DNA from 2 places in the Acidovorax sp. PRC11 genome. Region 2 is predicted to be linked to the other one. Evidence: predicted binding sites of a transcription regulator. Region 2 holds the regulator's gene; the other holds the start of a gene.
The links. The regulator FNR, encoded in region 2, switches genes on or off when oxygen is low (the NO sensors DNR and NnrR bind a similar motif). The targets are predictions, from matches to a motif close to TTGATNNNNATCAA.
Positions count from the first base shown of each region.

Region 1 (4,411 bases), on a different contig from region 2:
TCACGCTGGACAAGCAGACGGTGGACATCCCCGCCGGCGAAGCCCGCGAGGTGGCGTGGAACGTGACGGCACCCCCACAGCTCGCGCAGACGCGCGCCGAGGCGATCCTCTGGGAGATCGAGGCGCGCGACACGACGCCCGGGGCCGGCGGCGCGCGCGACGCGCTCAAGGCCACGCAGCGCCTCGTGCCGGCGGTGCCGCTCACGGTGCAGCAGGCCACGCTCGTGCAGGTGGACGGCAGCTTCGGCATCGACGTGAAGCCGCCCGCGGACGCGATCCCCGGCCGCGGCGGCCTGAAGATGTCGCTGCAGCCCAAGCTCGCCGAGGGCCTGCCGGGCGTGCGCGACTGGTTCGCCAACTACCCGTTCATCTGCCTGGAGCAGAAGACCAGCAAGGCCGTGGGCCTGCGCGACGGCAAGCTCTGGCAGACCGTGGTGGGGCAGCTGCCCACCTACCTGGACGGCGACGGCCTCGCGAGCTACTTCCCGCCGCAGGCGGGCAGCGGCAACCGCGGCAGCGACACGCTCACCGCCTACCTGCTCGCGGCCACGCACGAGGCCTCGTCCCTCGACCCGGCCTTCGCGCTGTCTCCGGAAGTGCGCGCGCCGATGGAGCGCGGCCTGATCGCCTTCGTCGAAGGCCGCATCCAGCGCGACTTCTGGAGCCCGCGCAAGGACCTGGACATGCGCAAGCTCGCGGCGATCGAGGCGCTCTCGCGCTACGGCAAGGCCACGGGCCGCATGCTCTCGTCCATCACCGTGGCGCCCAACCAATGGCCCACGCACAGCGTGATCGACTGGCTGAACGTGCTGCGCCGCGTGCCCGATGCACCGCAGCGCGAGCAGCGCCTGGCCGAGGCCACGCAGATCCTCAAGGCGCGCCTGTCCTACCAGGGCACGAAGCTGGTGTTCAGCACCGAGCAGGACGACTACTGGTGGTGGCTGATGCAGAACGGCGACGTGAACACCGCGCGCCTGATGCTGGCGGTGATGGACGATCCGGCCTGGAAGGACGACATGGGCCGGCTGGCGAACGGCTTCATCGCGCGCCAGCAGGGCGGGGCGTGGCACACCACCACCGCCAACCTGTGGGGCGGCCTGGCGCTGGAGAAATTCAGCGCGAAGTTCGAGGCCACGCCGGTCACGGGAACCACCCGCGCCGCGATGGGCGGCAACACGGCCACGGTGGACTGGAGCAAGGTCGGCCGCGTGACCACGGCCAGCGCCGCCGGCGCGCCGCACCAGACGACGTGGTTCGGCGCCCCCGCCGCGCCCGGCAACCTCACCCACAACGGCATGTTCCTGCCCTGGAGCGCCGCGGGCGGCAAGGAGACGCTGAGCGTCACCCAGCAGGGCACCGGCAAACCCTGGCTCACGCTGCAGTCGGTGGCCGCGGTGCAATTGAAGGCGCCGTTCTCCGCGGGCTACACCGTCAAGAAGACGGTCACGCCCGTGGAGCAGGCGGTGGCGGGCCAGTACACGCGCGGCGACGTGCTGCGCGTGAAGCTGGAGGTGACGTCCACCGCCGACATGACCTGGGTGGTGCTGACCGATCCGATACCGGGCGGCGCCACCATCCTCGGCAACGGCCTGGGCCGCGATTCCGAGATCGCCACGCAGGGCGAACAGCGCGGCAGCGGCTGGCTGGCCTTCGAGGAGCGCAGCTTCGAGGCCTGGCGCGGCTACTACGAGTACGTCTCGAAGGGATCGCTCACGGCCGAATACACCGTGCGCCTGAACAACGTCGGCGAATTCGCACTGCCGCCGACGCGCGTGGAGGCGATGTACGCACCCGAGATGTTCGGCGAGACGCCCAACGCGCGCATGAAGGTGCAGGCGGCGAAATGACGGCGGATGCGCCTTCGATCCGCGCGATGGTGCTCCAGGACCATGCCGAGGTCCTGCGGCTCATGCAGGCCACGCCGGGTGTCTCGGTGCGCGATGCCGATGCGTACGATGGGTGGATCGCGGGCGACCGGCCGAACGCGTGAGCAGCCAGGACCTGGAACACGGCCCCGCCATGGCCCGGCGGGCCCTGGCGTTCAGCGCGCTTTTCCACCACCGGGTGGTGCGCTGGCCGCGCCTGGCGGCGGGCTGCCGGGCGGCGTCCACGTGAGCCAGTCGTCGCCGAACAGCTCCGCAGGGTGCTGCGTGCGCTCCGACCCGTTGCCGCACGCGAGCGCCTCGGTCGGGCAATAGCGGTCGCAACCCCAGCAGATCCGCTCCGGATGGGCGGGGTGTTCGGGAAATTTGCGCTGCATCGTGGGCGTGCCTCCTGATGCACCAGTGTGGGGCCCGCGCCGGGTATGCGGCTTGTGGTGCATCAAACCTGCCGTGCAGCCGGCGCCACGTGCCGGACCGAAGTCGACAGTGATGTAAGTTCCTTGCCTACAAATCGCATCAAGTTGTAAATTTAGTATCTCGGCAGTGCTTCCCATGACGGGTTGTTGCTGCGGAGGGACCGCAGCGGGTGCTGATGGTCGGCCCCTCGTCGTGCGCGGCATCGCTGTACGAAAGCGGATACTTTCATGAACATTTCCCATTGGCCCCTGGCACGCCGGCTGGCGCTGGCGTTCGGCGGCGTGATTGCGATCTTCCTGGTGGTGATCGGCGTGGCCATCACCAGCCAGAACCGGTTGAAGGCTGCCGGGGACATGAACATCCACACCTACAAGGTGCTGGAAGGCGCCCAGCAGATGATGCTCGGCGTGGTCAACATGGAAACCGGGGCGCGCGGCTTCCTGCTGTCGGGCAATCCGTCGTTCCTCGGCCCGTGGAACCAGGGCCGAGAGGCGTTCGAATCGGCATGGCAGTCGCTGCGCGCGCTCACCTCCGACAACCCGGAGCAGCAAAAGCGCCTGGAGGTGCTGCGCGCCCGGCAGGCGGATTTCGCCGCAGTGATGCAGTCGCTGCAGGCGATGCGCCGCGATGTGGATGCGGGCACCGTGCCGCTGGACGCCTTCGTGGCCGAATTCGGCCGGGCGCGCGACAAGGCCGCGATGGACGGCTTCCGTGCGGTGCAGGCGGAATTCTCCAAGACCGAGCACGATCTGCTGGAAGTGCGCATGGCCGAAGCGGAAGCCGCGCGCAACACGGCGCTGATGGTGGAAGTCACCGGCACCGTCCTGGCCGCGGTCGTCGCCGTGCTCCTGGGCCTCTGGGTGACGCGTTCCATCACCCTCCCGATCGGCCGTGCGGTGGAAGTGGCGCGGGCAGTGGCCGCCGGCGACCTGACGCAGCAGATCGAGGTGAAGGCGCGCGACGAGGTCGGGCTGTTGCTGGAGAGCCTGCGCGACATGAACGCGTCGCTCATCCGCGTGGTGTCCCAGGTGCGCCAGGGCAGCGAGTCGGTGGCATCGGCCAGCATGCAGATCGCGCAGGGCAATTCGGACCTGTCGTCCCGCACCGAAAGCCAGGCCAGCGCGCTGGAGGAAACGGCCGCATCGATGGAGGAACTGGGCTCCACCGTGTCGCAGAACGCCGACAACGCCCGCCAGGCGAACCAGCTGGCGCAGGCCGCCAGCGGCGTGGCGGAGCAGGGCGGGGTGGTGGTCTCGCAGGTGGTCGACACCATGAAGGGCATCTCCGACAGCTCGCGCCGCATCTCCGACATCATCAACGTGATCGACGGCATCGCGTTCCAGACCAACATCCTGGCGCTGAACGCGGCGGTGGAGGCCGCGCGGGCCGGTGAACAGGGCCGCGGCTTCGCGGTGGTGGCGGGCGAGGTGCGCAGCCTGGCGCAGCGCAGCGCCGGCGCCGCGAAAGAGATCAAGGAACTCATCACCGCCAGCGTGGAGCGCATCGAAAGCGGTGCGCAACTGGCCGACCAGGCCGGCAGCACCATGACGGAAGTGGTGGGCAGCATCCGCCGCGTGACCGACATCATGGGCGAGATCAGCGCGGCGAGCAGCGAGCAGAGCGCCGGGGTGTCTCAGGTCGGCGAAGCCGTCACGGAAATGGACCAGACCACGCAGCAGAACGCCGCGCTGGTCGAGGAAATGGCCGCCGCGGCCTCCAGCCTCCGGTCGCAGGCGCAGGACCTCGTGCAGGCCGTGAGCGTGTTCCGCCTGGATGCGACGCACACGGCCGCCCACGCCCCGGCTCCCGCGACCGCCGCGTCGGCCGCCGCGGACACCGCCGCCGCGCGTGCCGCACTGGCGGCCCGTGCTCCCGCACCGGCCGCGCGGCCGCAGCGCAAGGTGGCCGCCAGGCCGGCCGCGCCCGCACGGTCTGCGGCCCCGCGCGAACCGGCGGCCCCGCAGATCCACGGCATGGGGCCCAACCCGGCTCTCGCGGGCCAGGGCGCGCAGGGCGACTGGGAATCCTTCTGACCGGCATTCCCGGGCCGTAGCGGCGGGGCGCCGCTTCCTCCCGGGCCGGTTTCGGGCCGCCGCAGACTGTCCGCGGCG
Region 1 is NZ_JAUZUQ010000028.1:8,643-13,053, reverse strand. It holds gene Q9R47_RS21790 (MG2 domain-containing protein) at 1-1,847, shown strand, start outside; gene Q9R47_RS21785 (hypothetical protein) at 1,844-1,990, shown strand; gene Q9R47_RS21780 (DUF3079 domain-containing protein) at 2,042-2,260, opposite strand; gene Q9R47_RS21775 (methyl-accepting chemotaxis protein) at 2,528-4,333, shown strand.
Region 1: the regulator FNR is predicted to act here: its motif matches at 2,313-2,326, upstream of Q9R47_RS21780 (DUF3079 domain-containing protein).

Region 2 (4,411 bases):
CCTTCGAGAAGGTCCGCAAGAAGGCGCTCAAGCAGTTCCTCTGGATCGCCGTCTCGGCATGGACGGGCTTCACCTTCGTGGGCTACTTCGTGCCGATCCGCGAACTGGGCGCAGAGGTGATGGCGCTGCAGGGATCGTGGCAGCTCTTCTGGGTGGCGTTCTACGGTTTCGCCACCTACGGCAACGCTGGCTTCCTGCGCGAGCAGGTCTGCAAGTACATGTGCCCGTACGCGCGCTTCCAGAGCGCGATGTTCGACAAGGACACCCTCGTCGTCACCTACGACGACGCGCGCGGCGAGCCGCGCGGCCCGCGCAACAAGTCGGTGGACCACCGCGCGAAGGGCCTGGGCGACTGCATCGACTGCACTCTGTGCGTGCAGGTCTGCCCGGTGGGCATCGACATCCGCAACGGCCTGCAGTACGAATGCATCGGCTGCGGCCTCTGCGTGGATGCGTGCAACACCGTGATGGACAAGATGAAGTACCCGCGCGGGCTCATCCGCTACTCCACGCAGAACGGCGTGGCGAACCGCTGGACGCAGTCGCAGATGCTGCGCCGCGTGCTGCGGCCGCGCGTGCTCATCTACACCGCCGTGCTGGTGGCGCTCAGCGCCGGCATGATCACGAGCCTGGCGCTGCGCACGCCGCTCAAGGTGGACGTGGTGCGCGACCGCGCGGCGCTCTCGCGCATCGTCGCGGGCGGGCGGCTGGAGAACGTCTACAGCCTGCAGATCATGAACGCGACCGAGGCGCCCCAGCGCTACCGCATCGCGGCCACGGGCATGGAAGGGCTGGTGGTGGCGTCCGACGCCGAACTGGAGATCGGCGCGGCGCAGTCGCGCTGGGTGGCCGTGCGGCTGCAGATCCCCTACGGCTCGGCCGCGCCGGGATCGCATCCGGTGGCGTTCGACATCGAGGCACTGGGCACGCATGCCCACGTGCGCGAGAAGTCCATCTTCCTCGTGCCGCGCTGAGCGGCATGCAGAGGGTGGGGATTGGTGTTATTCGGTATTGGCGTGCCCCGCGACCGCATGGTGTGATGGGCGCGCGACGAGGAAGAAGGAGCCAGATCATGACGACAGCAACCCATGCAGCGGCGACGGCCGGCGGCAGCGCGGCCGGCACGGCAGCCCAACCCTGGTGGAAGTTCGGCCACGTGTGGATGGTGATCGCGGGCCCCGCGATCGTGGTGGTGGCCGGCACGGCCACCGCATGGCTCGCCGTGCGCCAGCCCGACCCGGTGGTGGCCGAGGACTACTACCGCCAGGGCATCGAGATCAACCGCACGCTCGCGCGGGAACGCGCGCGTGCCGGCATGGAGCCGGCGATGAAGGCACGCAACCACGCCGCCACGCCGCAGCAGGACCAGCCGCGCTGAAGTGGCCTCGCCCCGGCGGGCCGCCGCTTCCGGTAGCAGCAGATGCAACGCAAAGGAGGAGATCGCGATGAAAGCCCAGCGCCTGATGTGGATCGCCTGGCCCGCCTTCCTGGTGGCCGGCCTGATCGAAATGGTGGTGTTCGCCTTCGTGGACCCGGCCGCCCTGCACTGGGCCGACCAGCCCCTCGCCCTCTCGCGCGAGGGCGTCTACACGGTGGCGTTCTTCGTGTTCTGGGCGCTGTGCATGCTCTCGGGCGCGCTCACCACGCTGCTGTCGATGTCGCCGTTCGAACTCAACCGCTGCCCCGTGCCCACGGGGGAGCGCCCGCTGGAATGCGGCAAGTTCATGCAGTGATGCGCACAAAGCACGGTCGTCGAACACGCATTGCCTCACCCGCCAAAAGGCCGCGGAGCAGGCCATGCCGGCAGACGCCGTGGAGCGGGCTTCGCCCGGCCACCGGCGCCTCAGGGGGATGTCAGTGGCAAGCCTGGCTGTTGACTATCCGCTTGAGCGCATCCGGCTCGACGATGCGCACGTGCCGCTGCTTGACCTCGACGATGCCTTCCTCGACGAACTTCGAGAACGTGCGGCTCACGGTCTCCAGCTTGAGGCCCAGGTAGCTGCCGATCTCCTCGCGCGTCATGCGCAGCACCAGTTCGGACTGCGAGAAGCCGCGCGCATGCAGGCGCTGCACGAGGTTGAGCAGGAACGCGGCCAGGCGCTCCTCGGCGCGCATGCTGCCGAGCAGCAGCATCACGCCGTGCTCGCGCACGATCTCGCGGCTCATGATCTTGTGCACGTGGTGCTGCAGCGCGGTGACCTCGCGCGACAGCTCCTCGATGCGGTCGAAAGGCATCACGCAGACCTCGGCGTCCTCCAGCGCGACGGCATCGCAGGTGTGGTGGTCGCTCACGATGCCGTCGAGCCCGATGATCTCGCCGGCCATCTGGAAGCCCGTCACCTGGTCGCGCCCGTCCTCGGTGGCCACGCAGGTCTTGAAGAATCCCGTGCGGATGGCGAAGAGCGACGTGAAGGCCTCGCCGTTGCGGAACAGCGTGGCGCCGCGCTTGACCTTGCGGCGCGTGGCCACGATGTCGTCGATGCGCTGCAGCTGCTGGTCGTTCAGGCCGAGCGGCATGCAGAGTTCGCGCAGGTTGCAGTTCGAACAGGCGACCTTGATGGTGTGAGGATTCATGGATGAGTGGCCTTCCCTTCGAGGCATTCCGGCCACTGCACGACTGCCGTGTACGGAGTGGACACGCGGTCAATGTGGCATACAACTGTGATGCGTCAATTGTGGCAGCGACACGCTTCCAAATGCTTGACCGATGTCAAGGACGCGGGCGCGGCACCTGGTGCACATTGTGGACCGACAAGGAATTCCGCACCATGAACGCTGTGACTCCCGAGCTTCTGCGCCGCTTCGACGTGCCGGGGCCCCGCTACACCTCCTATCCGACCGCCGACCGCTTCGTGGAGGCCTTCGGCCCGGACGAGTACGTGCTGGCCCTGCAGCAGCGCCGGCTCGGCTCGGCCGCCAAGGCCGTGCCGCTCTCGCTCTACGTGCACATCCCGTTCTGCGAATCGCTGTGCTACTACTGCGCGTGCAACAAGATCATCACGCGCCATCCCGAGCGCGCCGACGTCTACCTGCGCTACCTGAGCCGCGAGATCGATCTGCACATGGCCCACTGCGCGCCGGGCCAGGCCGTGAGCCAGCTGCACATCGGCGGCGGCAGCCCCACCTTCCTGAGCGACGACGGGCTGCAGGAACTCATGAACATGCTGCGGCGCAGCTTCACGCTCGTGCCCGGCGGCGAATACTCGATCGAGGTCGATCCGCGCACGGTGGACGCGCAGCGGCTCGCCAGGCTCGCGCAGCTCGGCTTCAACCGGCTGAGCTTCGGTGTGCAGGATTTCGACCCGGCCGTGCAGAAGGCCGTGCACCGCGTGCAGCCCGCCGAGCAGGTGTTCGCGCTCGTGCAGGAGGCGCGCCGGATCGGCTTCGAGTCGATCAACGTGGACCTGATCTACGGCCTGCCCCGGCAGACCCCCGAATCGTTCGACCGCACGCTCGCCCAGGTGGCAGAGCTGCGGCCCGACCGCATCGCGCTCTATGCCTATGCCCACCTGCCCGAGCGCTTCAAGCCGCAGCGGCGCATCGTGTCGGCCGAGCTGCCGATGGCCTCCGCCAAGGTCTCGATGCTGTCGCGCTCGCTCAACGCCTTCCAGGACGCGGGCTACGTGTACGTGGGCATGGACCATTTCGCGCTGCCGGACGACGCACTGGCCGTGGCCAAGCGCCAGGGACGGCTGCACCGCAACTTCCAGGGCTACAGCACGCAGCCCGACTGCGACCTCATCGCGCTGGGCGTCTCGGCGATCGGCCGCGTGGGCGCCACCTACAGCCAGAACGCCAAGACGCTCGACGAGTACTACGACCTGATCAACCAGGGCCGCCTGCCGGTGGTGCGCGGCCTGGCGCTCACGCGCGACGACCTCGTGCGGCGCTCGGTCATCATGGCGCTGATGTGCCAGGGCGAAGTGCTGTTCGAGCCGATGGAGCAGTCGTGGCTGATCGACTTCCGCCGCTACTTCGCGGCCGAGCTGGAAGTGCTGGGCGGCATGGCCGGGGACGGCCTGGTCACGCTGGGCGACGATGGCATCACGGTGACCGAAATGGGCTGGTTCTTCGTGCGCGGCGTCGCCATGGTGTTCGACCGCTACCTGCAGGCCGACCGCACGCGCGCCCGGTTCTCGCGGATCATCTGAGCCGCCGCGCACGCCTTCGAGCGACCGAGCACCGCCGAGCCGCACCATGCCCGATGCCCTGATCTGGACGGCCTTCGCCATGGGACTGGCGGGCGGACCCCACTGCCTCGCGATGTGCGCGGCACCCTGCGGCGCGATCATCGGCGGCGCGGGCGCGGGCGCGGGCGCAGGACGCCGGGACGGGCGCCGCGTGCAGTGGATGGCCGTGGCGCCGGTGGCCGGCCCGCAGACGGGGGGCGCTGCCGGAGCCCGTGCCGGCA
Region 2 is NZ_JAUZUQ010000016.1:363-4,773, reverse strand. It holds gene ccoG (cytochrome c oxidase accessory protein CcoG) at 1-974, shown strand, start outside; gene Q9R47_RS17380 (FixH family protein) at 1,073-1,378, shown strand; gene Q9R47_RS17375 (hypothetical protein) at 1,446-1,733, shown strand; gene fnr (fumarate/nitrate reduction transcriptional regulator Fnr) at 1,855-2,574, opposite strand; gene hemN (oxygen-independent coproporphyrinogen III oxidase) at 2,769-4,151, shown strand; partial or broken gene Q9R47_RS17360 (sulfite exporter TauE/SafE family protein) at 4,198-4,411, shown strand, end outside.